DNA from 2 places in the Paenibacillus sp. RU5M genome. Region 2 is predicted to be linked to the other one. Evidence: riboswitches for the same ligand, from Rfam matches in the RefSeq annotation. Region 2 holds a riboswitch; the other holds the start of a gene.
What was found. Region 2 has a riboswitch for ZMP and ZTP ahead of CRO25_RS15570 (TIGR01440 family protein). Riboswitches for the same ligand answer to the same signal wherever they lie in the genome.
Positions count from the first base shown of each region.

Region 1 (14,787 bases), on a different contig from region 2:
GTTGATTGAGCACCTGCTTGGTTTCGCCGAGCTATATCTTCAAGCTTCAGGTGAAAAAGGGATAAACGATTATATGGTCTGGAAATCAGAAAAAGGTGACGCTTTTTTATTCCGTCTTCACAATCCCAAAGGGGAAGAAGCTTCCGATTTCGCTAGTCCGGTCCTTGTTTCCTTATCTACGGTTCAGGGCGAATAGTCGTCATCGTCATCTTAAGGAGTGAATGGACATCGTAATGCCAAAAATGCGAAGAAAACGAATCATTCGAATTACTGCGATAGTCATTTTACTTTTGCTCATAACGTGCATCGCATTTGTTTATGTTAATGACAGACCTGGCGGACTAGCCGATCGGCGCATGTCCAAAGCAATGGGAATGAGTGAAACCATGCATATTCCTATAGGAAAAACTGCTGAAGAAGCGATCCGAAAGTTTAGAAATAATGATGATTCATTACAAATCATTCATCAAGAACCGGTAGACGGCGGCATAATTTTGTTCAAACAAAAAACGGGTCAGGAAAATAACAGCAATCTTCAGATGGAGTATGCTCGGAAAATAATATTCGGATGGAAGTGGGCATGGGGTGGCGGATATTCCATTGGTGAATCATCTCAATTCACGTCTGCACTGGATTACATGAGCATACCTGAATTGAGTCACATATCGACACCTTTCCCTATGCTGTTTGGACATATATTAGACCCGGCTATTCAGCGTGTAACAGTCGAGTTTGAGGGAAATGAGAAACCAGTAGTTGCCGAAGCCAAGTTGGTTGAGGTGGGGCCGGAAAGCATAATCTGGTTTGTATCACTGCCCTCGTCTGCAACAATTCCGTATGAAATGAAGGGATTCAACGATAAAGGAGAAATCGTAACCCATAAACAAATGGATGATCCGAATGGCATGGGCGCCATGGTTCTTGGAGAACGTTAAAGAGTGTTCGTACGGAACCTGCGAGTAGGGCGAGATCGTCAAGTCTGGAAGACAATAAAAAGGGAACAACCCACTGTTTAGGGTTGTTCCCTTATACGTTACAAGGAAAATTCGGGTTTACAAAAAAATAAGTAAAAGAATTCCGACTACGAAGCAATAGTATGAAAAGTAAATCAAGTTCCCTCTTGCCATAATTCCCATGAACCATCTCATTGAAAAGTAGGTTACGATAAGGGTCGTAATGAACGCTAAAATGTAAGGTATAGCTAACTGCGCTCGGTGCGGATCGGTTACAATGTCAGAAGCCCCTAATATTACCCCGCCAATGCTGATCGGAATGTAGAGCATAAAAGAAAATTTCAACGCCGTTTCTTGTTTCATCCCGACAGCAATAGATGCAATCACTGTTGCACCAGAGCGGCTTATTCCCGGAATAAGAGCCACCGCTTGAGCCAGACCCACCAGTACTGCGTCTTTCGCAGACAAATCCCCATCTCTTTTGCGCCCGCGAAGGTTTCGAATAAGCCACAGCGCAACCCCTGTGATCAGTAAACTAATCGCAACCGTATAGACAGAAGTGAATATTTCTTCAATTTTATCCTTGAATAGCACAGCCCCAATCGCAGCAGGCAGGGTACCTATGATTATGTATAGACAAAACATAAAATCTGCTCTGTACTCCGCATTGCGAGAGACTAGAAATCGCCAGCCTCCTACAATAAGTTTTTTGATATCTTCCCGAAAAATAAACATAATGGCAATCAGTGAGGCTGTGTTTGTCAAAATTTCAAAGGATAATCCGTTCTGCTGCATGCCAAGCAGTCGTTGAACGATAATCAAATGTCCGCTTGAAGAAACCGGAATAGGCTCTGTAGCCCCTTGTACGATACCTAATAACACATATTTCAACCACAAAATAAAGTCTTCCATTGTATCCTCCTACTCATATTTTCGATTAGCTTTGACATATTTCAGTTGGGCCACAATGATGACACTAATAATCACCAAAAGGAACCACGAACTGATCTTGCTAAAACTGACCAGTTGCCAGGAGTCATGCTGGTCAGGGTATTTCCAGCCGTTAAAAAATGTAGCTATATTTTCAGCAGTCCAGATGAAAAAACCTACGATGACAAAAGCGAGCGTTAACGGCATTCGATAGGTAGTTAATCGTACCCGATAGATAATCCATGTTTTACGAAAAACAATAAATACCAGAGCGGTCAACCACCAACGAAAATCGGGAATAAAATGATGTGTGAAAAAGTTGATATAGATGGCTCCTCCTAACAGAACCGAAGATGCAAACCCAGGCCAGCCTGTCATGTCCATACGCAATCTGCGCCATATTTGGCACATAAAGCTTGCTACACTTGCATACATAAATCCGCTATAAAGGGGAACGCCAAAGAGCTTGGTATAACCAGGCTCAGGGTATGACCAGGATCCCATCCACACCTTATACATCTCCAGTACCAATCCAATCACGTGAAATATACATATGACTTTGATTTCATCACGTGTTTCCAATCCGCTCCGGTACATAAGGTATTGTACTGCTAATAAAACAAGCAGAATGGCATCATAGCGATAAAGAAAGGGTATCTGAATTACGCTAGAAAGGGCCAACGTTCCAAAGATCGCCACAGGAAAAATGCAACTCATCGCCTGATGATAACCAAAATGCAGGAGCTGTACTAAAGGTTTCAAGTTATGTTTATCTCCTTCCTAAGCCTTGTTCATAATAATATAGATATGGTCCGTTTGTAAAAAGAGAAAAAAAGATCTATATATTTTCTTATTTTCAATTCGTGCTTAATCAAAGACAAATAAGGCCCCTCGTCAACTGGAGGGACCTTGTTTTTTGGCTAATTCAATTATGCATTTTCAGACAGCTTGTAGGCAGATTTAATCGTATGTTCGATGAGCGTCGCAATCGTTACAGGACCAACACCGCCTGGTACAGGTGTAATTGCTGAAGAAGGAACAAAGCAAGCTTCGTAATCCACATCTCCGACGTTGCCTTTGTTATAACCAGCATCAATTACGACAGCACCTGGTTTAATCCAATCTCCTTTAACAAAGAGCGGTTTGCCGACGGCTGCAATTATGATATCGCCAAGCTTCACGATTTCCTCCAGGTTCACGGTTTTGGAGTGGCAGGTCGTCACCGTTGCATTCCGGTTTAGCAGCATGGCTGAGACAGGTTTGCCCAGAATTGGACTTCTTCCGATGACTACCGCATGTTTGCCCTCGATCTGAATATTGTAGAAATCCAGAATACGCATAATAGCCTGTGGTGTACAGGAAGGGAATTCTGCGTCTCCAAAAGCATTAAGTGCAAAACCGAGAGTCGTAACACCGTCAACGTCTTTCTCGATACTAATGGCATCAAAAGCTGCTCTTTCATCGATATGATTCGGGACAGGGTGCTGAAGCAAAATACCGTGTACGGAAGGGTCATCATTTAGCTTGTTTATTTCTTGAATTAATTCATCCGTGGTGGTATCCGCAGAAAGAACGACCTTAATGGATTGCACGCCTAAGCGAGCACAAGCATTTCCTTTCATACGCACATAAGTCGCTGAAGAAGGATCATCTCCGACGAGAATTGTAGCGAGACAAGGCTGAATGCCTTTTTCCTTAAGAATGGCAACCTTCGAGGCCATGTCTTCCTTCATAAAATCTGCTACCGTTTGTCCATTCAAGATCAGTTTGTCAGTACTCATTTTCACATCGCCCTTTCAACATAAAAAAGAGGCAAGGAAATAAATATTCCTTACCTCTGCCCAGGCGTACGGCTTATTACAAAACCATATGCTCCCTCACGGTTCACCGTGTTCGCCAGTTACATATGATCGTTTAAATTGTTTAGATTGATAGTACTTGAAAAAGCAAAATTGTTCAATAGTTAATGGATTTCTCTTATAGAGAGAGATGATCTTAAGGATTAAGTATCTCGTCTATTAATGAAAATTCAACACGATCTACTTTCCAGCCCTTATTTGTATAGACGAGTGTGGCACTTCGGTAGAGTGTTTCCTTGTTACCGTAAACGGAACTAGAACCCGAGTATTGACTTAATCTAGCTGTATTACTGTCAGGGTAAGTCAGGCTGGATTGGCTAATGATTTTGAATTTAAAGTCATATTCCAGCCCTTTATCCTGAATAATTTGATTGATAAAACGATCTGTAAAATAGGTGCTAAAGTACGTCCGAATTTGCTTAATCGACGACAGATTTGTCGCTTCATTTAATTTGTCAACGAAGATTTGCTGTTGTTTGGCCGTTATTCTCTTTGTATTGGGCACTTGCACTTTGGGTTTTGCCATCGTTACCTGTAGTTGCTTACCATCAAGAGTAATAGTTGCTTGGCTGGTTTGTTGATTCCATTGCACGTCAGCGCCTAAAGTTTGACTGATAAACCGCGCCGGGACATAGGTGGTGTTATCGTTTAATTCCGCAGGAACATCCAGAGAAACTGCCTCTTGGTTAACCAGTATCTTTTTAGAGTTAATGGTCAAAAGTATTGTCGTTTCACCTTTGGTCATGGTGATATTTTTTAGTTCTTTGTTCCAGTTAACTTCCGCTCCCAAGTTTTCGGACACTGCCCGTAACGGAATTAGAACACGATTATTTTGTAGCATGCCAGTATCCATTGTGATGTACTGGTTTGCAGCTTCCCCGGTAGCCGCAAAGCTCGGCAGGATGAGCAGAGTCGTTGTCAGCAAGGAAATAGTGATTTTTTTAAACATAGGCTCCTCCACTAAGGATTAATTATTTGAATATGTAGACGTTATCAAAATAGAAAATGTTTCTGTATGTAAGATGCCATTTCCCAAGCAGTAAGGTAGCCTAGGGCTTAATTCTAATTTTTTTCTTTTACCAGAGGAAATAGTTGATAACTGTTCTCACTCATGATATATTGTTGACAAGTAAACTATTTCAGATTAATTTCCTGAATTAGTTTAATCATTCAAGGTTTTTTTATTGTTTAAAAGTAAATAAGGAGCGATTGAAGAATGGATTCAAACGATCGAACAAAACAGTTACTGTATGACCAATTTATCCGGTTTTTACATGTATATGAGAATCACAAGGATACGGAAATTGAACATTTTCTAAGTATCGCCCAGCGGGAAAGCATGGACAAAATCCCTCAGCATTTGACCGCGGTTCATATGATAGATTGCATTGGCAAGCATGAGCCTATTAACAACACAGGGATTGCTGAGGCGATGAATTTGTCCAAAGCGAGTATTACCAAGATCGGCAACAAACTGCTGGAGGAAGGATTCGTCAAACGTACGAAAATGAATGACAACAAAAAGGAGAGCTATTTCCGGTTGTCACCACAAGGCAAAAAGATCTTTGAACTGCATGAACGTTTACATGTACTTGAGGCTGAACGGTTCTATCGTTCTTTGGACAAATATTCGGAACCGGAGCTGAAAATAATACTTCAATTTCTTCAAGACAGCAGCATGGATATGGAATCCAGATAAACTGAAGGAGAGTGAAACACTTGAGTCTGGCAGAATTGATCAGGAAACGCAGAAGTATTCGTAAATGTAATTCTACACCGGTGGAAAAGGAGTTGGTTGTTGAATTGCTGCACAAGGCTACGCGGCTTCAACCATCTGTTGAAGCTGGCTCATGGCGTGTCGTTTATGCCGGAACCCCCGAAGCACGCAAACGGTTGGTGGACTGCATGCTGGAACAGATGTCGCAGAGCAAGCTCGGCAAGTTGATTCCGGGAAAACTGCTGGATGTGTTTAAAAAGAGGTTTACCGATATTCCTGCTCATGTCATTGTTATGTCGACTGTAGGACCGGATCGTCTGACCAATGATCGCAATTATGCGGCTGCCTGCGGGATGATGCAGAGCTTCCAACTGCTGGGATGGGAACAAGGGTTAGGAATGCTGTGGGATACAGAGTCCATGATTCAGAATGAAGGCTTTTTCAAAGGAATTGGACTGCGTGAGGATGAAAGATTTGTTGGCATTCTTCATATGGGATATTACGACAAAGCGCCAAGAAGCCGGAAAAGAACACCAGCTGAGCAAAAGTGGACTGTATTTCAGGGTCAGACTACGTAGAAGGGAGGATGTAAATATGGAATTGTCCGATCTGCAAGGGGGCATACACAGTCCGAAATATTTTTTGGATCGACCGGTATCACAGGAGCTAATCCTTGAATTGCTCAATCACGCCGTGTGGGCGCCAAATGATGGACTTCGTGAGCCGTGGCGATTTATTTTTGCCGATAATCGTAATGGGAAACTCATGCAGGGAATGCAGGAGCACGCTCCAGCGTATCTTCTGGTTCTGGTGAAGGAAGAGGCGGATCATCATAAGCGGGAAGAGGACTTTGCAGCTGTCTGCTGTCTGATCCAAAATTTTCGTTTGCTTGCCCATGAACAGGGCCTGGGTGTGCGCAGTACGTTGCATGACTGGATGTACGACCGGAGTCGTGCTGAAAAGTTTGGCCTGTTAGGCAACGAGCGAATTGCTGCGGTTCTGGAATTGGGATATGGCGCTGTACAGCTGGAAGGGAAAACTGAGATAACAGAACCTCAGCTTCAGTTCGAACTGCTGTAGCGTAGAAGATATAGGAAAGAAAATTTAAATGAATGAGGAACGACAAAACCTTGATCGGGATTGTCGTTCTTTTTTGTGCGGTGTGTATCCGATTTGTAGATTACAAGTCAGCTATAGCGGATACACACAACTAATCCAGAGATTCACCTATTTTAGAAAAATGATATTTCTATAATGTGTTAATTACCTTGTTATGAGAATTGAATTGTGTTCTATTCTGTAAAGCAGATAAATCACCATCTAAATTCTTCAGGTTGGGAAGGAAAGCTGCGGCGACCGAACAAAGCAAGGGGAGCAGACCCAAAGACAAGAATAAGAAAGGCAGACCATAGAGTTCTGCAACCGCTGCACCTGCAAAAGCACCTACAGGCTGTAGTCCGCCACCAATGAGGAACCGTATTGAGTTGACTCGGCCTTGAAGAGGTCCGGGGACAAGTGTACCATGCAAAGCTGAACTGAGAGAACCAAAGAAAGGTCCTGCTGCACCAGCGGCACATAAGGCAACGAGCGCAAACGGATAACTCGGGAATAGGCCCAGTAAGGCGTTAAAAAGCCCGATGGCGGCTAGGCTGCACAACATAACTGTCCGTCGTCTTTTGATTTCACCCATCCACGAGATGACCAAAAGTCCTATTAATGTGCCACATGCTGAAGCAGTGGTGAGTGTACCCATAGCAGCGGCATCCCGATTTAACACTTCACGAACAAAAGGAATCATCATCGTCCAGATCGCTACAGAAGACATGTTGCTGATCGAAACCATTCCCATAATCGAAAGCATGGCCGGGAAACTACGATAAAAGGAGAAACCTTCATGGATATCTCTGAAATAAGCCTTAATTGAAAATGAGGACTTAGCTGCTACTGGCTTCTGCATTGTGGGCAGATAGAGCAACGTGGCAATGGCGGCGGTGTAACAAACGGCGTTGATGCCCAGCGTTGGCAACGCCCCAGCTACGGCAGTAAGAGCTCCGGCTAAGGCTGGGCCCAACAAAGCAGCTGCATTACGGCAGCCGTCGATTACCGCGAATGCACGCACCAATTTGTGTTTATCTGATACTCCGGGAATAATTGCCATTGCGGTGGGCATGAATAGGGCAGAACATGCCCCGCTTAGTCCTGCGGCCAGGAAAAGATGCCATAATTGCAAGTGTCCTGCGAGTCCCAGACTCAGCGGTAATAAGAGAGCAAGCAACCTAACAGAAGCAAGCACTGCCATGAACCGCCCTCGGTGTAACCGATCGGCTAACGGCGAGCCGAGCAACCGAATGGCCACTTCTGGAATGCTAAAGCTTAGTGCCATCGCACCCATGGCCATCTTAGATGCAGTTATTTCATAGACAAGCCATTCCATAGCCAGAAGACCAAATACGTCACCAAATGAACTCAGAGTGACAGTCGCTAGTAAACCATAATAACTGCGCTTAAGCATGAGTGTTCCTCCGTGTGCGTAGGTTAAAGGGCATGATCATCATTCTTCAATATAAGCTGAAATCTGTTCCGAAAGCTTGTTGAGAGCTTCTAAACGCAAGCTGTAAGAGGTCGTTTTCTGGTTATAATGCACGATGACAAGCCCCGCTGCCCTTAATGAAATCAGGTGGTAGTGAACCGTACTTTTAGAAAGTTTAACCTCGCTAACGATCTCAGTGAATGTTAACTGCCTTCCAGCCAACAGGCGGAGGATATATAATCTGGTCTCGTCGGACAAAGCTCGCGTTAGACGCAACAACCGATGTTCAGGCCGACCCGTTGCTGGTGGGAGAATATCGGCAGAGTAACTTGTGAAAATCACTTCATCAAAGATGGCTGAGGTGACAAAGGGACGAGCATGATATTGAGGGATTAGAATCACTTGTTTGAGCAGAGGGGTGGGGTATAGACGCATACCTTCTGTTGCCTCCTCATAGACCTCTAAGTCATTGGTTCCGTTTAAACTGGACCGTCTGGTTTCAGCTTCTAAGGCGAGACCTTCGATAATCGCCGAATCAATTTGGCTGAAATAGTGGGTATCCCATTCACGCAGCGCTTCGGATGTCCGGCTGCGCAGTTCCGGGAGATTGGAGGGAACGGACAACTTCACATTAGCAGCGATGTCATATAGCTGGCCCGTGGTTAGGTCTTCAAGCCAATCCAAAAAACTACTCACTGAGCGTTCACCGGGACAACTCCAAATATAAGGTGCAAGGCTAAAATCATCTACAAGTTTCATCGTCTCCCGCATTTGTTGTAGTTTGGCAGGTGCGAACCGATCTTGTACTTCTCTGACCCATAGTTTTCCAGCATCCAGAGCATTATGATTCTGTTTACTCATGAAAACCGTCAGGCTGCTTACACATTCATAAATGGGCGCGAAATCAACTTCCACTTTGTAGTTCATAGCTCGAATTCCCCCCTGTTCTTTCTTGTTCTATATTTATAGAACAACTAATTTGTTTTATTGTATACGAACAATTATGGGTTTGCAACAAAAATGTCCAATGATTTGCTTATTCTCTTCAACGAAAAAAGACGTTCCCACGGGTGGCGAGCACCTGAAGAAGCGTCTTTATGATTTATAATGACAGCAAAATGAGCAGTCTGGTTTTAAAATAACTGAATAATACTCACCGATAGTGTATATTGAAAATTTAATCTTGGTTGAGTGCTGCTATCTGATCTTTCACATTTACATTACTTAATCCCCCGTGGTAACAAATGACAGATGTAATATCGAAATCTGCATATTTTCTCAACGAGAGCTTTGCTGCGTTCATATCCGGTGTAGTCGGGGCGTGAATTCCACCAAGTATACCTTCTACACTGTACATGGAATCCCCGGCAATGAGAGTTTTACTTTCCTTCAAATAAAGACTGATATGACCGGGTGTGTGTCCAGGCGTGTGAATAACGCGAATCCCGCCGCAAAACGGCAGTTCCTGACCATCTATTAAAGTATGGTTTACTGTGCCCTTTGGCGGATTATCCAGGTGACCATCTTTTATCAGAGGCAGTTCCCCTTGGATGTACGGCTTATCCAATTCGTGTGCATATACATAAACAGCGTTGCCACGCGTCTGTAAAATCTCCGGTAGATTCCCTATATGATCGACATCCTGATGGGTCAAAATAACTGCATTTAATTGGTCTATTGAAACGCCAGCCTTCTCCATTGCCACACGTAAATCCTTAAATTGACCTGGAAAACCAGTGTCTATTAGAATAGTCATTTCTTGATCCTTTAAAAGAATAGGGTGTATCACATTCCCATGATAGTCCAGATGGAGCATTTCGACTCCCTTTGAAATTTCCATAATATTAATCCTCCGTAGAAAGAAATAGTATCTCTTTGTAAACGAATCAAGTCATTAAAAAGATACGGGGTAGAATTGAAAAAAAAGATTATTGTTTTCTCGTGAACCAAACCAAGTATAGGATGATCTAATCAATAGAAGAAATGAAGGAAAGGGGGAGCATTGGTGGATTTATCAGAAAAAGCCGAACTTGCAAGACAAGGAGATAAGGAAGCTTTTGTATTTTTAATACGTGCTGTTCAACAAAGCCTATTTGTTATAGGAAGATCAATCGTTAAAACGGATGAAGATTGTGCAGATGCGATACAGGAGACCATTGCTAAAGCTTTTTCTAATGTACATACACTGAAAGAGCCAACTTATTTTAAAACTTGGATCATTCGGATTTTAATCAATGAGTGTAATCGGATTATTAAGAAAAAAAAGCGAGTATCCCTTGTCCCTTATGATATGAGAAAGACATCTTATAAGGGGGATTTTGAACAAATTGAGCTGTTTGAGGTAATTGACGAATTGGATGAACAGCTTCAAACCATCGTGACACTTTTTTATATCGAGGACTTATCGGTCAAGGAAATAGCTAGAGTGCTTGAAGTTTCTGAAGGAACAGTAAAGTCAAGGTTATTCAGGGCCAGACGACAATTATCAGAGCTCGTTCTAGGGGAAGGAGAGGGCAAATATGAATTTTCATGATCCGGTTGACCGTGAGATTAAGCAATTATTAAATGCTAAAAGAAAAGACCTGATCATTCCAGATACAGTACAACTTGCTATGGATAACGCACTTTCCTCCATTTCGGAGCAGAAGGTAAAAAAGAAATATCCCCATAAAAAATGGAGATGGGCAGCAGCAGCTTTAGCCCTCTTTTTCATCCTAGGAGCGGTTTCGATTTATTCCGTACCAACATTTGGTGAGATGATCCGGTCTTTATTTGCCAAGGATAACCCGGATATTGGACTTTTGCGGGCACAAGAATTGGGACTAGTGCATAATCCTCACATTAAAGTCAAGGACAAAGGTTATACGCTGGTAATTGATGAAGCAGTTGCAGACCCTACCCGAGTGACGCTGGCTCTTCAACTCTTTGATAAAAAAGGTAAGCACGATCGCCATAAGTTACTCCTTGGAGATCTGAACAACATTACAATTAAAGATGCTAACGGTAAAGACTTGGACACCATGTACGATATGGGGTACACAAATGATTTTTATTATATGGTTGCTTTCTTCAATGAGCCATTGGAGACAGACAAGATTACGATAGAAGGGAATATCGAGACGCTTGGCAACAAGAATGAGCCTTCCATTGAAGGAGATTGGAACTTTAGCTTTGATATAGATATGAGAGAGGCTAACCAGCAAACGAAAATAGAAGAATTGTCTGGTAGCTACACAACGCCACACGGAATGACAGTCACTTTAAAGAGGTTAACGAGAATGGTGCAAGGAGTTCGTTTTGAACTGGAGACTGAACTTAATGATGCTGCAATGGCAAGGTCACCCGGTGATTTATGGGAAAAGCAGATGTTGAGCTTTCACTTTGAAACTAAAGAGAATGAAGAAATTCATTCGGTAAATTCGAGAAAGAATGGTGACATGGTTAGTCTGATGTCTACTGATTATGCAGTCATTGGAGACGGGAAGATTTGTTGGAGTTATATTTTCAAGTACTTGCCAGAGCATGAACCATATCGTTTTATTTTGGATGGTTACTCGGTCGCGGAAACAGACGGTAGCAGAATTTCCTTTAGGCCATCGGAGCTGATAGAACCCAAATCTTTTCAAATATTAACAGACCGCATAGAGTTGGTTGGGACGTCGCTTGAGGACTCACAAAACCCTGATGCCACATTTGAAACAGCCGTATCGTTCTACGGGGAAATGGATAACGAAATAAACAATGAAGAATGGAAAGCATACGATTCAGCAGGCAAGCAGTATGACGTTAATAAGAGGGGAGCGTCAACTTTAAAAAATACGCTTACCGATAATTGGAGAGAGGGGTTTATTAGCATGGGGGATCGCAATCATCAACAGCCTTATGAATATCGAATTATGGGGTTAGACCACATCCCGGAGGAACTTATCCTGGTAAGACGTGTAGTGGATAAAAGGTACAAAGACCCGGACTGGTCCGTAATGCTAAAATAATTTATTAATGTGTAGTCTATCCATCACTAATATCCTCAGCATCACTTTCACAGCCGCCCTTCTGGGCGGCTTTTTGCATATTTGTTTTCCTGTAGGTAGAAGTCGATTTTTAGAAGGAAAACAGACATAAATCTAAACATATTAGAGATTAATCTTTAGTTTGTCAGGTTTTTATGTAACCGCTATCATTCTATAATTTAGTCAGAAAGGAGGTAAAAGTAAAAAAAGAATTGCATCAAATGGTAATTGAGAACTTCAACCGAGAATCAGACGAAAGCAGTCGATAAGGCAAATACAATCATATTGGGAGGTAGAGTATGTTTAAATTTAGCAAAAAAATGTTGACGGTCATTCTTGCGGCTTCCATGAGTTTTGGCGTGTTTGCAGCAACCTCAAGTGCAGCGACAGATTATTGGCAGAATTGGACCGATGGCGGCGGTACGGTTAATGCTGTGAATGGGTCGGGCGGAAATTACAGTGTGACATGGCAAAATACGGGGAACTTTGTTGTTGGTAAAGGCTGGAATGTTGGATCTCCAAACCGGACAATTAACTATAATGCTGGGGTTTGGTCTCCATCCGGCAATGGCTATTTGACACTCTACGGGTGGACAAGAAATGCACTTATTGAATATTACGTTGTAGATAGCTGGGGCACTTACCGACCAACAGGAACGTTTAAAGGTACTGTCACCAGTGACGGAGGAACATATGACATCTATACAACGATGCGATACAATGCACCTTCCATTGACGGTACACAAACCTTTGCCCAGTACTGGAGCGTAAGACAATCGAAGAGAGCGACCGGAGTTAACTCCGCTATTACATTCAGCAACCATGTGAACGCATGGGCAAGTAAAGGAATGAATCTGGGTAGCAGTTGGTCATACCAGGTGTTAGCGACAGAAGGATATCAAAGCAGTGGAAGTTCCAACGTAACGGTGTGGTAAGTAATCCACGGTAAGCAACCCCATTTAACGTAAGTAAAACAGATTTTTATGCATTAAGGACAGGCTCAATGCCTTTTCCTCAGTTCTACTTTCAGTCCGGATATGTTGAAGGCCGTTTCAGCCAGACAAATGGCCTTCGACGTTGCCGGATACGAAATGATAGGTATCATAGCCAATTATTTTCCCATTAGTTTAAAGGAGATTGTTCAATGAGAAAGCTATTAATGTTCTTTTTAATAGCAATAATGGTAGTGATGAGTGCTTGTTCGCAGGATAAACCCGAACCGGAGGATAACCTTGTATTCGTGCAAGGTGGAACGTTTAAGAACAACAAGTCCAATTTTGCTGGAAGAAATGCGACCCTGTCTAACTTTTATATCGGGAAATATGAGGTAACTCAAAAAGAGTGGGAAGATGTCATGGGAAATAACCCCTCCGGATTCAAAGGAGATCAATTACCGGTAGAAATGGTGAGTTGGTATGATGCGGTAGAGTATTGCAATCAAAGAAGTATACAAGAGGGCTTGAAGCCGCATTACAACATCGATAAGGATACCCAAGACCAGAATAATAAGAATGATAACGATAATATAAAATGGACAGTAACGATTAATGAGGGAACTAACGGTTACCGACTGCCTACAGAAGCGGAATGGGAATATGCCGCAAGCGGAGGTCAGGAGAGCAAGAATTACACATACAGCGGCAGCAACAACGCCGACAAAGTCGCATGGTATTGGAAGAACGCCGGGGACAAAATCTTAACTGGAGACTGGAACTGGCCTGCCATAGAGAGCAACAAAACCAAAACCAAATCGATTGGTACCCAACAGCCCAACGAGCTTGGAATCTACGATATGTCTGGCAATGTAAGAGAATGGTGCTGGGACTGGTACAGCGATGCTGAGAGCCAAATTGCTTCATTTCGGGTAATAAAAGGCGGGGGCTGGATCGGTGGTGTCAACAATAACGAGATCGCTTTTCGAGGCAAATTTGATGCAAATGGTTTTGGTCCGGATCAGGGGTTTCGTGTTGTTCGCGGAGAATAGTCGAAACGTTGTAAAGTACCCAAATAGTTTAAGACGGCCCTATATGCTGCAAAGTAGGTCGTTGAACATAAAGAGATGCCCACGCTAATGCAGATTAGCTGGGGCATCTCTTTTTGAAATGCTTGTATTTCATTCTAATGCACAGGATCAGAAAGGTGATGCATTGTTTGTCGTACAAATCGACCCTTTATTTTGCAGGATCAAAAAGTATCCTACGACACAAAAATGATCGGATCATACAAAAAAGTGCGTACTATTCAACGATCAGGGCACCTGATAATCTAACATTCGAAGGGCAAATTGAATTGTCGTTCAATATAAAAATCGTACTGAAGGGGTGGGAAAAATGCCAGCGTATCAACTTCACTTGAAAGATAAACGGATCGTATGGGGAAACGCAATAGATGTGGAGTCTCTCATTGGCACATATCCACAGGATTCAATTAGACCAGGAGAGAATGCGGCTTTGGATTGGAAATTGCCTAATGGCATATATAGAGCAAAAGAGGTCGTCATAGAGCTGGATAAACTGCTTGAGGCGATACTGGTTCAGCTGGGCGAACCGATAGAAGGTAATCCTTCGGTGTTATTGGACAGCCTTCAGGCCAATTTGGCGATCTCCGGTGATCTTTCATCACTACCGCTTGGACCTTTGGCTTTGAAGGATAAGGCAGGTGTTGAAGTTACGGCACAGGCGGCACGTATCGGTGAACAATTGGTTCTCTGGGCACGAGAGATTAATTCTGAAAAGAGGGCACTGGCGCAATATGGACCGGAAACCCTAGGAGAGCTGGAATTTAGAAG
Region 1 covers NZ_OBQM01000006.1:232,848-247,634, reverse strand. The annotation lists gene CRO25_RS19120 (hypothetical protein) at 1-196, shown strand, start outside; gene CRO25_RS19115 (hypothetical protein) at 243-935, shown strand; gene CRO25_RS19110 (undecaprenyl-diphosphate phosphatase) at 1,053-1,865, opposite strand; gene CRO25_RS19105 (DUF817 domain-containing protein) at 1,875-2,645, opposite strand; gene CRO25_RS19100 (bifunctional 5,10-methylenetetrahydrofolate dehydrogenase/5,10-methenyltetrahydrofolate cyclohydrolase) at 2,813-3,664, opposite strand; ZMP/ZTP riboswitch at 3,716-3,797, opposite strand; gene CRO25_RS19095 (stalk domain-containing protein) at 3,879-4,691, opposite strand; gene CRO25_RS19090 (MarR family transcriptional regulator) at 4,959-5,441, shown strand; gene CRO25_RS19085 (nitroreductase) at 5,462-6,037, shown strand; gene CRO25_RS19080 (nitroreductase family protein) at 6,054-6,539, shown strand; gene CRO25_RS19075 (MFS transporter) at 6,709-7,971, opposite strand; gene CRO25_RS19070 (helix-turn-helix transcriptional regulator) at 8,011-8,916, opposite strand; gene CRO25_RS19065 (MBL fold metallo-hydrolase) at 9,167-9,829, opposite strand; gene CRO25_RS19060 (sigma-70 family RNA polymerase sigma factor) at 9,995-10,522, shown strand; gene CRO25_RS19055 (DUF4179 domain-containing protein) at 10,509-11,981, shown strand; gene CRO25_RS19050 (glycoside hydrolase family 11 protein) at 12,299-12,934, shown strand; gene CRO25_RS19045 (SUMF1/EgtB/PvdO family nonheme iron enzyme) at 13,144-13,983, shown strand; gene CRO25_RS19040 (hypothetical protein) at 14,330-14,787, shown strand, end outside.
Region 1: it holds a riboswitch for ZMP and ZTP, as region 2 does, so the genes downstream of both, CRO25_RS19100 (bifunctional 5,10-methylenetetrahydrofolate dehydrogenase/5,10-methenyltetrahydrofolate cyclohydrolase) here and CRO25_RS15570 (TIGR01440 family protein) in region 2, are expected to answer to the same signal.

Region 2 (14,787 bases):
GGACATCCTGGTGTCCAACCCGCCTTACATCCCGGCGGCAGATATCGCCGGGTTGCAGCCCGAGGTGCGCGATCATGAGCCGCGCACGGCACTGGACGGCGGCCCCGATGGGCTGGGGCCGTACCGCATCATGCTGGAGCAGCTGGTGCTGCTGCCTGCACCGCCGCAGATTATCGGTTTTGAGCTGGGCCAGGGTCAGGCTGGGGACATCGCAGCTCTGCTTGAATCGGCCGGATATTGGCCGGAAATTATCGTCGTGCCAGACCTTGCAGGCATAGAACGGCATGTACTGGGTGTTCGTACTTCGGAACAGGTGACGAAAATGTAAGGTTCCACGGGTTTTCTTTTTGCCGTGAAATCCTCTACAATGAGATATACCGAAGATTGCTGAATGCTTGGAGGAACATAACTACATGCTGCATAAATTCAAAAAAATAGACTATTCGATTGTTTTTATATTGCTCATACTGATGGCTATTAGTATTTTGTCGATTTATAGTACCACCTTCGGCAGACCAAAGCTGGAGGGACTCACGAAAAGTGCAGTGATGTATTATATTTTGGGCTTCGTGGTCTTTTTTGGGATGTCGATGATCAACTACAAATTCATTATCAAAAATTATTTGTATATCTATGGCGTGGGTATGCTGCTGCTCATTTTCGTTATGTTCTTTGGTAAAGAATATTATGGCGCCAAAGGTTGGCTATCCATATTCGGAGTCAGTTTGCAGCCTGCTGAATTGTTCAAGTTATGCCTGATTGTTTTTTTATCGGCCTTTTTAGCCAGAAAAAAGAATCGTCCGCTTTATTTTGGACGTGATGTCATTCCGATCTCACTCTGTGTACTGCCGCCATTACTACTCGTATTACTTCAAAATGACTTGGGGAATGCGTTAAGTTATGTGGTCATTCTTGTGGGGCTATTATGGATTGGTAATATTAAATTTACTCATGCCCTTATTGGTTTTATTATCGCTGTGGCTGCTTTTATCGGTGGTATACAGGCTTATATTCATTATCACGATGAGATTGTCAAATTTCTGAAGGATGTTGGACGTTCGCACTGGGCAGATCGTTTCGATCCATGGCTTGTGCCGGATTTGACCTCAAGAGATGTTCTCTGGCAGACGTATAACGCGAAGCTTGCAATTGGTTCTGGCGGCATTACGGGAAAAGGGTATTTGGAAGGAACAACGATTCAGTCGAATCGGGTGCCACTGGCATATGCCGATTCGATCTTTGTACAGATTGGGGAGGAATTCGGTTTTATAGGTGCATCCGTGTTGCTGCTACTGTACTTTATTCTTATTCACAGGCTTGTGCTGATTGCGTTGGAATGTAAGGACAGGGCAGGGCCATATCTGATTGTCGGTATTATAGCGATGCTGCTCTACCAGATTTTTGTTAATATCGGTCCGTTCATTGGTCTGATGCCGCTGACTGGGATTACCTTGCCGTTTATTAGTTCGGGTGGTACCTCAATTATGATCAACATGATCAGTATGGGGATTGTGATGAGTATCAAGGTTCACACGGAAGAGAACGAGGATATCCTTGGTTCCGCAGAACAACCAGGCATTACAGAACTGGTCATGAAGCTAGTTAGACGCAAATCAACATAGCAGGAGCAATAGTCTTTATCCTAGGACAGACTCTTTGCAAATGAATACGATATAAGTTAACCCTGAAATCAACAGATCGGAGCAAGACAGATCTGTGAGTTTCAGGGTTTTTCGTTGTTTTGTTTGACGGATTTCCATTTTCCCTTCCAATTCTATACAATGGTAATATTAAATACTAATGGAAATAATTATTGGGTGTTGAGCCTCAGGGGGATACGTGGGAACATGCTGAGAATGCTGAAGAAGATGGACGGGGTTATTCTGTTTGTGTTGCTGCTGCTTATGGTCATGAGTGTATTTACGGTGTACAGTGCGATTCAGTCCGATCCGAAATTGGGCAATCATCATATCAAAACCTTGCAGTTTTACGGAATTGGATTCGTAGCCCTCATTGGTATTGGATTGGTCAATTATAAACTGTATATCCAATATGCGTTTTATATTTACGGGTTTGGGATTGTCCTGTTGATTCTTGTTAATTTCATAGGGGGCACGATCAATAATGCGAATGGCTGGATAAAGATTAATGATTATCTTTCTTTTCAACCTGCAGAGTTGTTTAAAATGATCTTGATTCTGTTTCTGGCTCATGTATTGGTCAAAAGAAAAAATTCTACGCTTCGTTTCTGGAAAGACATCGTTCCTATTGGTTTATGGACGTTCGTTCCCTTTGCACTCGTAATGATTCAGAATGATCTGGGCAACGCCCTTGGATACATCGTGATTCTGGTCGCTGTGTTATGGATAGGGAATATCAAGTGGTCGCATGCACTAATTGCTCTTGCCATTGTGGGGATAACCTTTTTTGGATTCGTCAAAGCATATACGTCATATCACGATGAGATTTTTACCTTTCTGGAAAAGGCGAACCGGGAGCACTGGGCCGAGCGTATTGATCCTTGGCTTGTACCGGATAAAGCAACGTCGAAAGCTTCCTGGCATACGAAAAATGCGGGTCTCGCCATAGGCTCGGGGGGCATAACAGGCAAAGGCTATATGCAGGGAACATCCGTCCAATCGGGGCGTGTACCGTATACGTATTCGGATTCCATTTTTGTGGTCATTGCCGAGGAGTTTGGTTTTGTAGGTGGATCTGTTCTGCTCTTAATGTATTTTATCCTCATTCATCGTATGGTGTTAATCGCTTTACACTGTAGAGACCGGGCGGGACCTGTCGTGATTGTGGGGATTATCGGCATGTTGTTATATCAGGTGTTTGAAAATATTGGTGCTTTCCTTGGGCTGATGCCGCTTACGGGCATTACGCTGCCATTTATCAGCTATGGAGGCACTTCGTTGCTCATTAATATGGCATGTATCGGGCTGGTGATGAGCATTAAATTGTATGGCCAGGAAGAAGAGGACGAGCTTCTTATAGGTGAACAACGACCTACCTTACTGGAACGTTTATGGAGTATGGTCAAAAAGGAAAAGACAACAGCGTAATCTTGAAGTTTCGTATGATTCATCTCTGCTAGGGACATCCAGCTTCTCATTAAGAGGGGGAATATGTTATGGAGCAGTAAGTGATTTGTTTGTTATTCTGATCTTTGCCTGCGCAGCCAGGTGAAGATCTTTTTTTTTGTTAAAAAGGCAAGGCGATCTTTGGAACTTTGAATGAATGCCAAATTTAAATTTTATTGACAAATATTTCAATTCTGTATTATCCTGATTTTAACTAGATTATATACGTATTTTACCCGCCTACTTACACTCTACACGTCAGACAGTAATCAATACTTTGAAAGTCGGTTATCAACCTACTCCTCATCCATGCAACCAGTCATGCCAATGATGAATGTAATTGTAATTTCGTTGGTGTACTTCTTCCCTAGATTATCAAAATTGTTCAGCGACAAATTTCCTTTGATATCCCATTGCCCTTCAGCTCAACGTACTATGATCCTTTTTGAGTTAGCCTATTTTTTCTGCGAATCTATGTATTCCATCCACGAATGTTCAGCGGCTCAGGTTCCTTTTTCTTTAAATGAAATCGATTACATTTAATTGTAAACGCTTCCTTTATTTCGAGTCTGATTGGAACAGAAAGGGTGGAAAAGCGATGTGGATAAACAAACATAGCCTTTCAGCGGCATTAACGAGAGAAGCAGCAGGGAGTACAGGGCGTGATCCTCCTGCTAACCAAAACGTGAGGCTACCGCTGAATTCCTAAAATTAAAACCCAAAGGAGAGTTAAGTGATGAACCTAAATCGAGTTGGTACGATCCCTTCATTTGTAAAAGTGTTCATGCTCTTGTTTTTATCTTTTGCACTAACCGTTTCAACATTTGCCTTCGGACCAGCGAAACAAGCTGACGCAGCTCCTCTTCCAAAGAAAATTATTGCTTACGTGGCTGGTTGGGCTAATTGGACCGCGAATGATATCAAGGCAGAACAGCTCTCTCATATCAATTACTCCTTTGCACTCATCTCTAACGGCAAAGCAACCATTACAAACTCGGATCGTACCAAACTGCAACTTATGGTTGGACTGAAATCCAGAAACCCTGATCTGAAGGTGATATTGTCTGTTGGTGGCTGGGGAGCTAACGGTTTTTCAGACGCTGCGCTAACGGACGCCTCACGCACAACATTTGCCGACAGCATTGTGCAGTTGGTAACCTCCAACAATCTGGACGGCGTCGATCTGGATTGGGAATATCCGACCAACCCTGCTGCCGGTACAACTGCACGGCCGCAAGATAAACAAAACTTCACACAACTGCTCTCGAAGGTTCGTCAGAAGCTGAATGCTCAAGGACAAATGAATGGAAAACAATATCTGCTGACCATTGCCTCCGGAGCGAGCAGCAGTTATCTGAATGGTGTGGAAATCAATAATATCACGCCTCTGCTCGATTGGATCAATCTGATGACTTACGATTTTCATGGAACCTGGGACGCAACCACAGGTCATCATACGAATCTGTCCGGAAGAGATATTAGTGTAACGTCTGCGGTCAATCTGTTCAGAAATAGCGGTGTTCCCGCGAATAAACTGGTTATTGGCGGAGCCTTTTACGGCCGGGCTTGGACTGGTGTCCAGAATTCGAACAATGGTCTGGACAGGCCAGCTTCGGGTGGTTTTGAACCCGACTACAACACTATTGTCAGCCAATATTTGAATAAAAACGGGTATACACGGTACTGGGACAGCAGTGCCCAAGCTCCTTATCTGTTTAATGGGAATACCTTTATCTCCTATGACGACCCGCAATCGCTCAGCCTGAAGGTGCAATATGTGAAAAACAGCAATCTGGGTGGCATCATGTTCTGGGAGTACAGCAATGACCGCTCAGGTGCGCTGCTTCAAGCCGTATATTCGGAGGTTACGGGTGGGGGCACGGTGCAGCCTCCGAATCCAAGTGGATACAACTATCTGGTTGCTCAAGCCAATCAGCAAATCATCTCTGCCGAGAATCAAGGCAATGACCAGCTTGTCGCCAATCGGACGACGGCAGGAGACTGGGAGCTTTTTGAATGGATCACGAACTCCGATGGAACGGTGTCCCTCAAGTCCAAAATCAATAATAAATATGTCACAGCGGATGTTAATGTGGGTGGTGCCCTGATCGCCAAAGCCACAACCATTCAGCAATGGGAGAAGTTCAATCGTGTGGATTTGGGTGATGGAACAATCGCGTTGCAGGCACTCGCCAATAACCTGTATGTGACCTGTGATCTGAATAATGGCGGTAAGCTTGTAGCGAGCCGCAATTCGGTTGGCGGTGCTTGGGAAGCTTTTCGGGTGAATAAGTAACCGATACACTGATATCCATGCAGCATGCCATATTGGAACACCAAGGGTAGGTTAGAGATTTAGATTTGTCAAAGAAGTGCCAGCCGACAAGCGTTCCATAGGCAGGCGCTTCTTTGATTTTCGTCATACATAAAGCGAGCTAACAGTCCTTTCGTTTTAAGTATTACCCGCCTATTAAAATTTTAGTAGATTTGTAATCTAGCAGGTTTACTTCCGTCTCTTCCGGGCATACTGATAGACATGAGAGAGTTACAGGGATCATGATCACGGGAGCCGAGGGGGAGAACGGAATGAGCAGAAGAATCGTGAAACAAATTGGACTTATTATTGTATGTCTTATGATGATTATTATGATGTGGGAAGGTCAGAAAACGGATGCAGCTGTGGCGGCCACAGCCATTCCCGAACAATCCATTCGTTTGCGCATTCTGGCAAACTCGGATGCAGCGGGAGATCAGTTGGTCAAACGCGAGATTCGGGACGCCGTCGTTGCCCAAATGAATGGGTGGGTAACCGAACTGGAGAATCCGCAAAGTCTGGAAGAAGCGCGTGGGGTCATCCGTCAGCATTTATCTGAAATCGAGGATCGTGTAGGAGAAGAGCTTGCCAATCGTGGCCTAACCTATTCATATCAGGTGGAACTTGGGGTTGTTCCGTTTCCAACCAAATTATATGGGGGTACCGTATATCCGGCTGGAGATTACGAAGCAGTGCGGATAACACTGGGAAAAGGTGAGGGACAAAACTGGTGGTGTGTGTTGTTTCCACCATTATGCTTCATAGATGCAGGAACAGGTGATGCGCTGGCGAAGCCTGCAACAGCATCTGCAGCTGCCGTAGAGCCTGGGGACGCACAAGCATCTGTGCAGGCAGCTACACCAGAAGCGCGTTTCTTCCTGTGGGATATGGCGGTCAAATTGTGGGATTGGGTGACGGGATTGTTTGCATAACTGTATAACATGCTGCTGGATATAAGCTTTATCAGGGGACTTCGATTCATGGAAGTGCCCTTTTGTTTTATCATAGGCTCGAGTCAAAGATCGCATGATGTTAATCGCTGGGAAGATTCAGACCGCATCCTTGGGCAGAGCAGATATGTTATAATTATAGGAATCAGAAAACATAAGCGAAGAAGGCATCTCGGAAGCGGAATGTCTTGCATTAACTACCCTACTGAAGTTTAGGAATGATGGATATATGACGAGAGAGAACGAGCAATTGCATCAGTCTTCCATGAAAGGCATGGAGAACGATGAAAGTACAGAGAAAAAGGTTACAAGTATGTGGGATGTCAATGTACTGGTAACCAATGAGAACAAGAATGAAGTGGCAAAAGGGAGTGCGTATAAACAGGCACTTGCTGACTTACAGGATGCCGCAGCCTGTCTTCGTCAAGGACAGACCGTGGCATTCCCAACCGAGACGGTATACGGTCTGGGTGCAGACGCTCGCAGTACAGCTGCGGTGGAAGCTGTATTTGCAGCCAAGGGGAGGCCTTCGGACAATCCGCTGATTGTGCATATTGCACAGCGTGACCAGTTGGATTCACTGGTCACGGAAGTGAATGGCACAGCGGAGGCGCTGATGACGGCCTTCTGGCCGGGGCCGCTAACGCTTGTGCTGCCGGTTAGGCCAGGGGCGGTATCCCCGCGGGTTACCGCCGGCTTGGACACGGTGGCCGTGCGGATGCCGGACCATCCGGTGGCCTTGCAGTTGATCGCGGCGGCGGAATGCCCGGTCGCTGCGCCGAGCGCTAACCGCTCCGGGCGGCCAAGCCCGACCCTCGCAGCACATGTGCGCGAGGATCTGGCAGGCCGCATCGGCGGCATCGTGGACGGCGGCCCCACCGGGGTGGGCGTCGAGTCCACGGTGGTGCAGGTCGGTGACGACGGTACCGTCACCATCCTGCGCCCTGGCGGCATTACGGCGGAACAGCTGTCCGCCGTTGCCGCCCGTGTCGCCACGGACCCGGCGCTGCTCGCCGAGGGGCCCGGTGGCGATGACAGCCCGGCGCCGCGCTCGCCGGGCATGAAGTACACGCACTACGCGCCCACAGGTGCGCTGTGCGTGGTGGAGGGGCCGCCCGCAGCGGTGGCGGCCTGGATCAGCGCCGCCCTCGCAGAGGCGGCGCAGCGCGGGGAGCGCACCGCGGTGCTGGCGTTCGCCGAGCACGCGGAGCAGTACCGCGCCGATGCCGTGTTCTCGCTGGGCGAAGCCAGCGAGCTGGAGGAAGCAGCGCGCCGGCTGTACGCCGCGCTGCGCAGCTGCGATGAGCAGGGGGCCACATATATTGTGGCTGAAGCCTGCTCACGCGAAGGACTGGGAGCAGCCGTCATGAACCGGCTGCTCAAGGCGGCAGGTCACCGACTCATTCAGGTCGGTAACCGATAGCTCCCTTTTTCCATAATATCGCTAGAATATTTCCCTCTGGCACCCGTCCTCTAGTTACGACTAGCAAATCCATTTTTTTGAGCTGGGATTGCAAAATGTCTTCTCAGGTTATGTTTATGTCCTTGTCCGCATAAGGTGTACAAGAACCTTTACGTGACTTGGGGGTATGGGGATGTGGGATGTGTCTGCCCATGTAGGGCAGTTGGTAACCATTTTGATTATGGCCGTCGCTCTCGGACTCGACGCGTTCTCACTCGGCATCGGGATTGGTATGAAGGGCATTCGTATGAGAGACGTATTGCGAATCAGTACCGTAACGGCCCTGTTTCACATCATCATGCCGCTCATCGGCATGTATACGGGCAAATATGTCAGTTCCTTGCTTGGTGACATTACGACGTATGCAGCTGGCGGTCTGCTGGTCCTGCTCGGCGCCCATATGATCTTGAACGCTTTCCGGGAGGGAGATACCAAACTGGTGGATCATCGATCTTTGCTCGGTGTGATACTGTTCTCACTGAGTGTCAGTGTGGATTCGTTTTCCGTTGGAGTCTCGCTCGGCATGTTCAGCAGTGACTTGGTGTTAACGGTACTGGCTTTTGGTGTCTGTGGTGGAGCAATGTCCGTCATGGGTCTGATGTTGGGACGGCGTGTGAGCCAGAATATGGGCGATTACGGAGAAGCGGTCGGCGGAGCGATCTTGCTCGCTTTTGGACTTTTGTTTATATTTTAAAAAACGACGTTAACCATAATTACAGCCTAGTGCAGTCTTCAATATATAATTAAGAGTTTCATTGGTTCAGATGGAGTTTCAAACATGATTCGACAACATTTGCAAAATGGGGAGGCTAACCACAATGAAACATATTTTGTTTGTATGTACAGGGAATACATGTCGCAGCCCCATGGCGGAGGGACTTTTACGTAAACTGGCGTCTGAGCGGGGCATTCAGGTGGACGTTCGTTCCGCAGGTGTAGCCGCAACAACGGGCATGCCGATTTCCCGTCATGCGGAGGCTGTATTAAGGGATCACAACGTTGAGGGACCCCCACATTCGACGCTTCTTAGCTCGAACCTAGTCGGCTGGGCTGACCTGATTCTCACGTTGACACGCAGTCATAAACAGCATGTCATGCAGGTTTTTCCTGACTCGGTACAGAAGACGTATACCTTGAAAGAGTATGCGGAAAATGACGAGCAAGTCTTGAATGATCTTCAGGAATTGGACAGCCTGTTTGCGACATTCGAAATGAAACGTGCACTAGGTCAGGAGATTTTGGCATCTGAACGTGAGCGGGCAATCGAGATCAGACAACGCATTCCGAGCTTTGATATTTCAGACCCGTTTGGCGGCAGTCGCGACGATTACAACATCGCTGCGGCAGAGATTCGGACCGCGCTCGACAGACTTTTGGACAAGTTGGATTAATTGGATTTGTTTAATCATTCCCAGGTATCGATAGATTTCCATATAAAAAACGTACACAGGATGTAAATTACCCGTTGATTTTAAACGCAGGTTGTTTTATGATGAATGGGAAAACAGGGATCCGGTGTAACTGGCGACGAAGTGGGCATAACCACGATGGAGCACCGGAACAAACGGCCGGTCGCCTGGGCAAAAGAGCAATTCTGCGTTACCCGCAGACTGCTCTTTTTTTCGTCTTTCATCTGATTATTCGCTATAATAGTACCTGAAATGCCATACAAGAGAATACCAAGGGCAGCCAAGAGGAAGCCGGGCATGATTTTATCGGGAGGCGATAGGATGACTATTGAGTTAGATTCGGAACAACCCGGATTGCATGAACAGACCGCATCCATTCTGCGTGAACTGGCGCTTGCCGGACAGCTTGGTCCTGGACAGATCGTTGTGATCGGTACAAGTACAAGTGAAGTTGCAGGCAAACGGATTGGAACAAGCGGTGCTGTTGAAGTAGCGCAGCAGCTTCTTGCGGGTATACGCGAGGTGCAGCAGGAGTTCGGTTTTGATGTTGTATTCCAATGCTGTGAGCACCTGAACCGTGCGCTGGTTATGGAGCGTTCACTGCTTACACGTCTTGGATTGACTGAAGTGGGTGCAGTACCTGTGCCCAAAGCAGGTGGTTCCATGGCATCCGCAGCGTATCGCTCGCTGACCGATCCATGCCTGGCTGAACATGTGCAGGCCCATGCGGGACTGGATATTGGGGAGACGATGATTGGCATGCATTTGCGGCATGTGGCAGTACCTTTCAGAACAGCACTCCGCTACATCGGTGATGCCCGTGTAACTACAGCACTGACCCGTCCGAAGTTGATTGGCGGCGAGCGTGCAGTGTATCGTATGGAAGAGCAACCAGATTCGACATTTTGTGACTGATATCTTCAACCTATTTAAAGCCAAATTAGACTTTACACGAAAACGGAGAGTGCAACACCAATCTGAAGAAGCAAAGCGTTCGCCTTTATCCCCGGATTTCCCCCTTATTATAAGGGAGTTCAGAAAAATCTGGGGATAACAGCGATCGGAAGATGGTGATGCAATCGAAGTCAGGAGTGTAACCACTGTAGTTTCGCTTTATAACTTCACTTATAACTGGGAGGAATTTAATCATGGAACAATTGCGCAAGAATGACCCGGCAGTACTGGAAGCGATGAATCTTGAACTGAAACGTCAACAAAACAACATTGAGCTGATCGCGTCCGAGAATATCGTAAGCGAAGCGGTTATTGAGGCAATGGGATCTGTACTTACTAACAAGTACGCTGAAGGATATCCAGGCAAACGTTACTACGGTGGTTGTGAGCATGTGGATATCGTAGAAGATATCGCGCGTGATCGTGCCAAAGAATTGTTTGGAGCAGAACATGTGAATGTTCAACCTCACTCCGGTGCACAAGCGAACATGGCAGTATACCTTGCGGCTCTGAAACCAGGTGATACTGTGCTTGGAATGAACCTTGCGCATGGCGGACACCTCACACATGGTAGCCCGGTTAATGCTTCCGGTTTGCTGTACAATTTCGTAGCTTATGGTGTACAAGAAGATACATTCCTGATTGATTATGATGAAGTGCGCAAAGCCGCATTTAAACATCGCCCTCGTATGATCGTTGCAGGTGCAAGTGCATATCCGCGTATCATTGATTTTGAAAAGCTTGCTTCCATCGCTAATGATGTAGGTGCTTTGTTCATGGTGGATATGGCTCACATTGCAGGACTGGTAGCTGCAGGCTTGCATCCAAGCCCGGTTCCACATGCGCATTTCGTAACGACAACAACTCACAAAACGTTGCGTGGACCTCGTGGTGGTATGATTCTGTGCCGCAAAGCTTGGGCAGCAGCGATTGATAAAGCGGTATTCCCTGGTTCCCAAGGTGGACCTCTGATGCACGTGATTGCTTCCAAAGCGGTAGCATTCGGTGAAGCACTGCAACCTTCGTTCAAAACGTATGCACAAAACGTGGTAAAAAATGCACAAGTATTGGCTGAAACGCTGATTGCTGAAGGATTGAACATCGTATCCGGCGGTACAGACAACCACTTGATGCTGATTGACACACGCAGCGTGAATATCACAGGTAAGGAAGCTGAGCATGTACTTGATTCCATCGGCATTACCGTGAACAAAAATGCAATTCCGTTTGACCCAACTAGCCCGTTTGTAACGAGCGGTATCCGTATCGGTACACCTGCAGCTACTTCCCGTGGTATGAACGAAGAAGCGATGGTAGCTATTGGTAAGATCATTGCGAAAACATTGAAAAACCCTAAAGATACAGCTAAATTGGATGAAGCCCGTGCTGAAGTAACGGCACTTACGGACCAATTCCCGCTCTACACTGACCTTAAATACTAAAAAACTTGCTCATGGTGTTTGTATTTGAGATGTTCTTATGTAAACACTCAGACGGAGCAAACCGAAAGAACCTGAAGAAGCGTAGCGCTCGCCTGAAAGCTTTCTGAAAGAAAGCTGCTTCGGAAGCATATGCTATCACCGGAATTCCACCATTTATTTATGGATCAAAAGAATTCTGGGGATAACAGCGATCAGAAGGTCATTCGGTTTGCGGAGCTTCATAGTGTTTACACATTTTTAACATTCAACTGACATAACAGCGAGAGCAAAAAGGACCGGAAGACTCATTTTTCCGGTCCTATTTTTATAGGATTCGGTTTTCTGTAATGATTAAGTGCCCTTTGATGGTGTAATTCGGAGTAGGTGATGATATAATATACAGGATTTATCGGGCCTATGAATGATGATTAGGCATATTTGGTAATGCTGAACATGAAGAACATACCGGAGGGACAAATTAGATGGGAAAATTAGTAATATGTGATCACCCTTTGATTCAACACAAACTGACGTTTATACGCGACATGCGTACGAATACGAAAGATTTTCGTGAATTGGTGGATGAAGTGGCTACACTGATGGCTTATGAGATTACAAGAGATGTTGAGCTGGAAACTATTGATGTACAGACACCAGTAGCTGAAACACAAGGAAAAGTCATTTCCGGACGTATGCTTGGGCTGGTGCCGATTTTGCGTGCGGGCCTTGGGATGCTGGATGGTGTTGTCAAATTGCTGCCGGCGGCAAAAGTTGGACATGTAGGTCTGTTCCGTGACCCGGAAACCCTGCAACCGGTTGAATACTACACCAAGCTGCCTACGGACGTGACAGAGCGTCAGTTGATTGTCATCGACCCGATGCTGGCAACTGGCGGTTCTGCCATTGCTGCTATTGACGTGCTCAAAAAACGCGGCTGCACGCAAATCAAAATGATGAACCTTGTTGCAGCTCCTGAAGGAGTAAAAGCTGTTCAGGATGCGCATCCGGATGTAGACATCTACGTTGCTGCACTGGACGATCGTCTGGATGATCACGGCTATATCGTTCCCGGACTGGGAGATGCAGGAGACCGTCTATACGGCACTAAATAAGCATATCGCATGCTTTGTAAGAGGTTGTTCAAAAAGTCCAATTTTGATCGCCCAAGGGCATCATCGACATCGAATATGAAATTCAGCCGAAATGTCCGTTGCTCACGTAGTTTTCCCTACGCTCCGCTACTCCATTTCTACCTTCATTCCATATTCTTGGTACTGAAAACCGGACTTTTTGAACATGAACTTATAGAAAAGGGGCTTTGCTTCAATGTCCAAGAAAATTAAAGTCATGACGATATTCGGGGTGCGCCCGGAAGCCATCAAGATGGCTCCGCTTATTTTGGAACTGCAGAAACATCCCGAATCTATTGAATCGATCGTTTGCGTTACTGCACAGCATCGTCAGATGCTGGATCAGGTTCTTGAAGTATTCGATATTCATCCAGACTACGATCTGGATGTGATGAAAGATCGCCAGACGTTGAATGAAATTACGATTCGTGTGCTGGGAGGCCTGGAGCCGGTTTTGCGTGAAGCAAAGCCGGATATCGTGTTGGTTCACGGTGATACGCTGACAACATTTGTAGCCAGCTATGCTGCGTTCCTGCAGCAGATTCAGGTGGGGCATGTGGAAGCAGGTCTTCGCACGTGGAACAAGCTCTCTCCATATCCGGAAGAAATGAACCGTCAGTTAACCGGTGTGCTTGCTGACTTGCATTTTGCACCTACGGACTGGTCTTCTTCCAACCTTGCCAAAGAAAATAAATCGGAGTCTAGTACGTATGTCACAGGCAACACGGTAACAGATGTGTTTCAATATACAGTACGGCAGGATTACACACATCCGGTACTAGATTGGGCACAGGGCAAGCGTCTTGTGCTGATGACAGCTCACCGCCGTGAATCCCAAGGCGAGCCTCACCGTAACATTTTCCAGGCCGTCAAACGGATTGCCGACGAGTTTGAGGATATTGCCATCGTGTATCCGGTACATCTAAGTCCTGCTGTGAAGGAGCCGGCTCACGCGATTTTGGGGAATCACCCCCGTATTCAACTTATTGATCCACTAGACGTGGTGGATTTGCATAACTTTTACCCGCATACTCACTTGATTTTGACAGATTCAGGAGGTTTGCAGGAAGAAGCGCCTTCGTTTGGTGTGCCTGTTCTCGTCCTTCGGGATACAACGGAGCGTCCGGAAGGAATTGAGGCTGGAACACTGGAGCTGGTGGGTACCGAAGAGGAACGTGTATATGAGCGCACCAAAGCTCTGCTTACAGACGAAACACTGTATGCAAGCATGAGTCAGGCTGCCAATCCTTATGGTGATGGACATGCTTCAGAAAGAATTGTCAATGCGATTTTGCATCATTTTGGTGTGAATAGTGAACGTCCGGAATCATTTCACAGAAAATTCAAAAAATAATTCATTTTTTCTAACGGATTATTAAAGGGTACAGCATACAGTTAAACTGTACGGTTTACGCGGGTTTATGGGCTCTGAGGGCCTGTATTCCCGTCGTTTTCCCCTTTAAAACGCTAAAATCATTCAATTGACAAAGGCTCTCATCATTCAGTAAAATTAACTGGGATTGCAAGGGTGGCGTGGAAAATGGCCGATTCGAACAAACCAAATTCATCCCGTAACCATGACGATAATGTATGGAAAGCGATGGGGCTCGTGACAGCTTTTGGAATCGAGATTGCCATTCTCGCTGTTGCCGGATATTACGTTGGCTCCTGGGTGGACAAGACCATCGGGGGTAGCGGAATATGGATCGCCGTAAGCGTTCTCTTTTTTTTGGCAGCAGGCGGCGTAAGCATCTACTTTATCGCGAAAAAATTCATGGGGGAAAGTGATGAGTGAACTAACCAGATACCGCAGATGGATGACTGTTTTCATCATGTACTTTCTTATGATTTGTTTTCTAGCAGCGGCCTTTCTGCCCCGTGTGGAAACAATAGCTTTGGGACTGGCCCTAGGAACGGTGATCAGTTGGATCAACGCGTCTTATCTGGGTCGCAAAGTCAGGAGAATGTTGGATGGTGCAGCGGAAGGAAACCTTAAGCGTGTGAACCTGGGATTTTTGACTAGAGCAGCTCTCGCAGTACTCGCTGTTTTCGTGGCGATGC
Region 2 covers NZ_OBQM01000004.1:386,415-401,201, forward strand. The annotation lists gene prmC (peptide chain release factor N(5)-glutamine methyltransferase) at 1-328, shown strand, start outside; gene CRO25_RS15535 (FtsW/RodA/SpoVE family cell cycle protein) at 414-1,622, shown strand; gene CRO25_RS15540 (FtsW/RodA/SpoVE family cell cycle protein) at 1,848-3,068, shown strand; gene CRO25_RS15545 (glycosyl hydrolase family 18 protein) at 3,823-5,382, shown strand; gene spoIIR (stage II sporulation protein R) at 5,673-6,332, shown strand; gene CRO25_RS15555 (L-threonylcarbamoyladenylate synthase) at 6,616-7,773, shown strand; gene CRO25_RS15560 (manganese efflux pump MntP family protein) at 7,946-8,506, shown strand; gene CRO25_RS15565 (low molecular weight protein arginine phosphatase) at 8,631-9,203, shown strand; ZMP/ZTP riboswitch at 9,320-9,401, shown strand; gene CRO25_RS15570 (TIGR01440 family protein) at 9,543-10,136, shown strand; gene glyA (serine hydroxymethyltransferase) at 10,370-11,617, shown strand; gene upp (uracil phosphoribosyltransferase) at 12,079-12,708, shown strand; gene wecB (non-hydrolyzing UDP-N-acetylglucosamine 2-epimerase) at 12,923-14,080, shown strand; gene CRO25_RS15590 (AtpZ/AtpI family protein) at 14,267-14,521, shown strand; gene CRO25_RS15595 (ATP synthase subunit I) at 14,514-14,787, shown strand, end outside.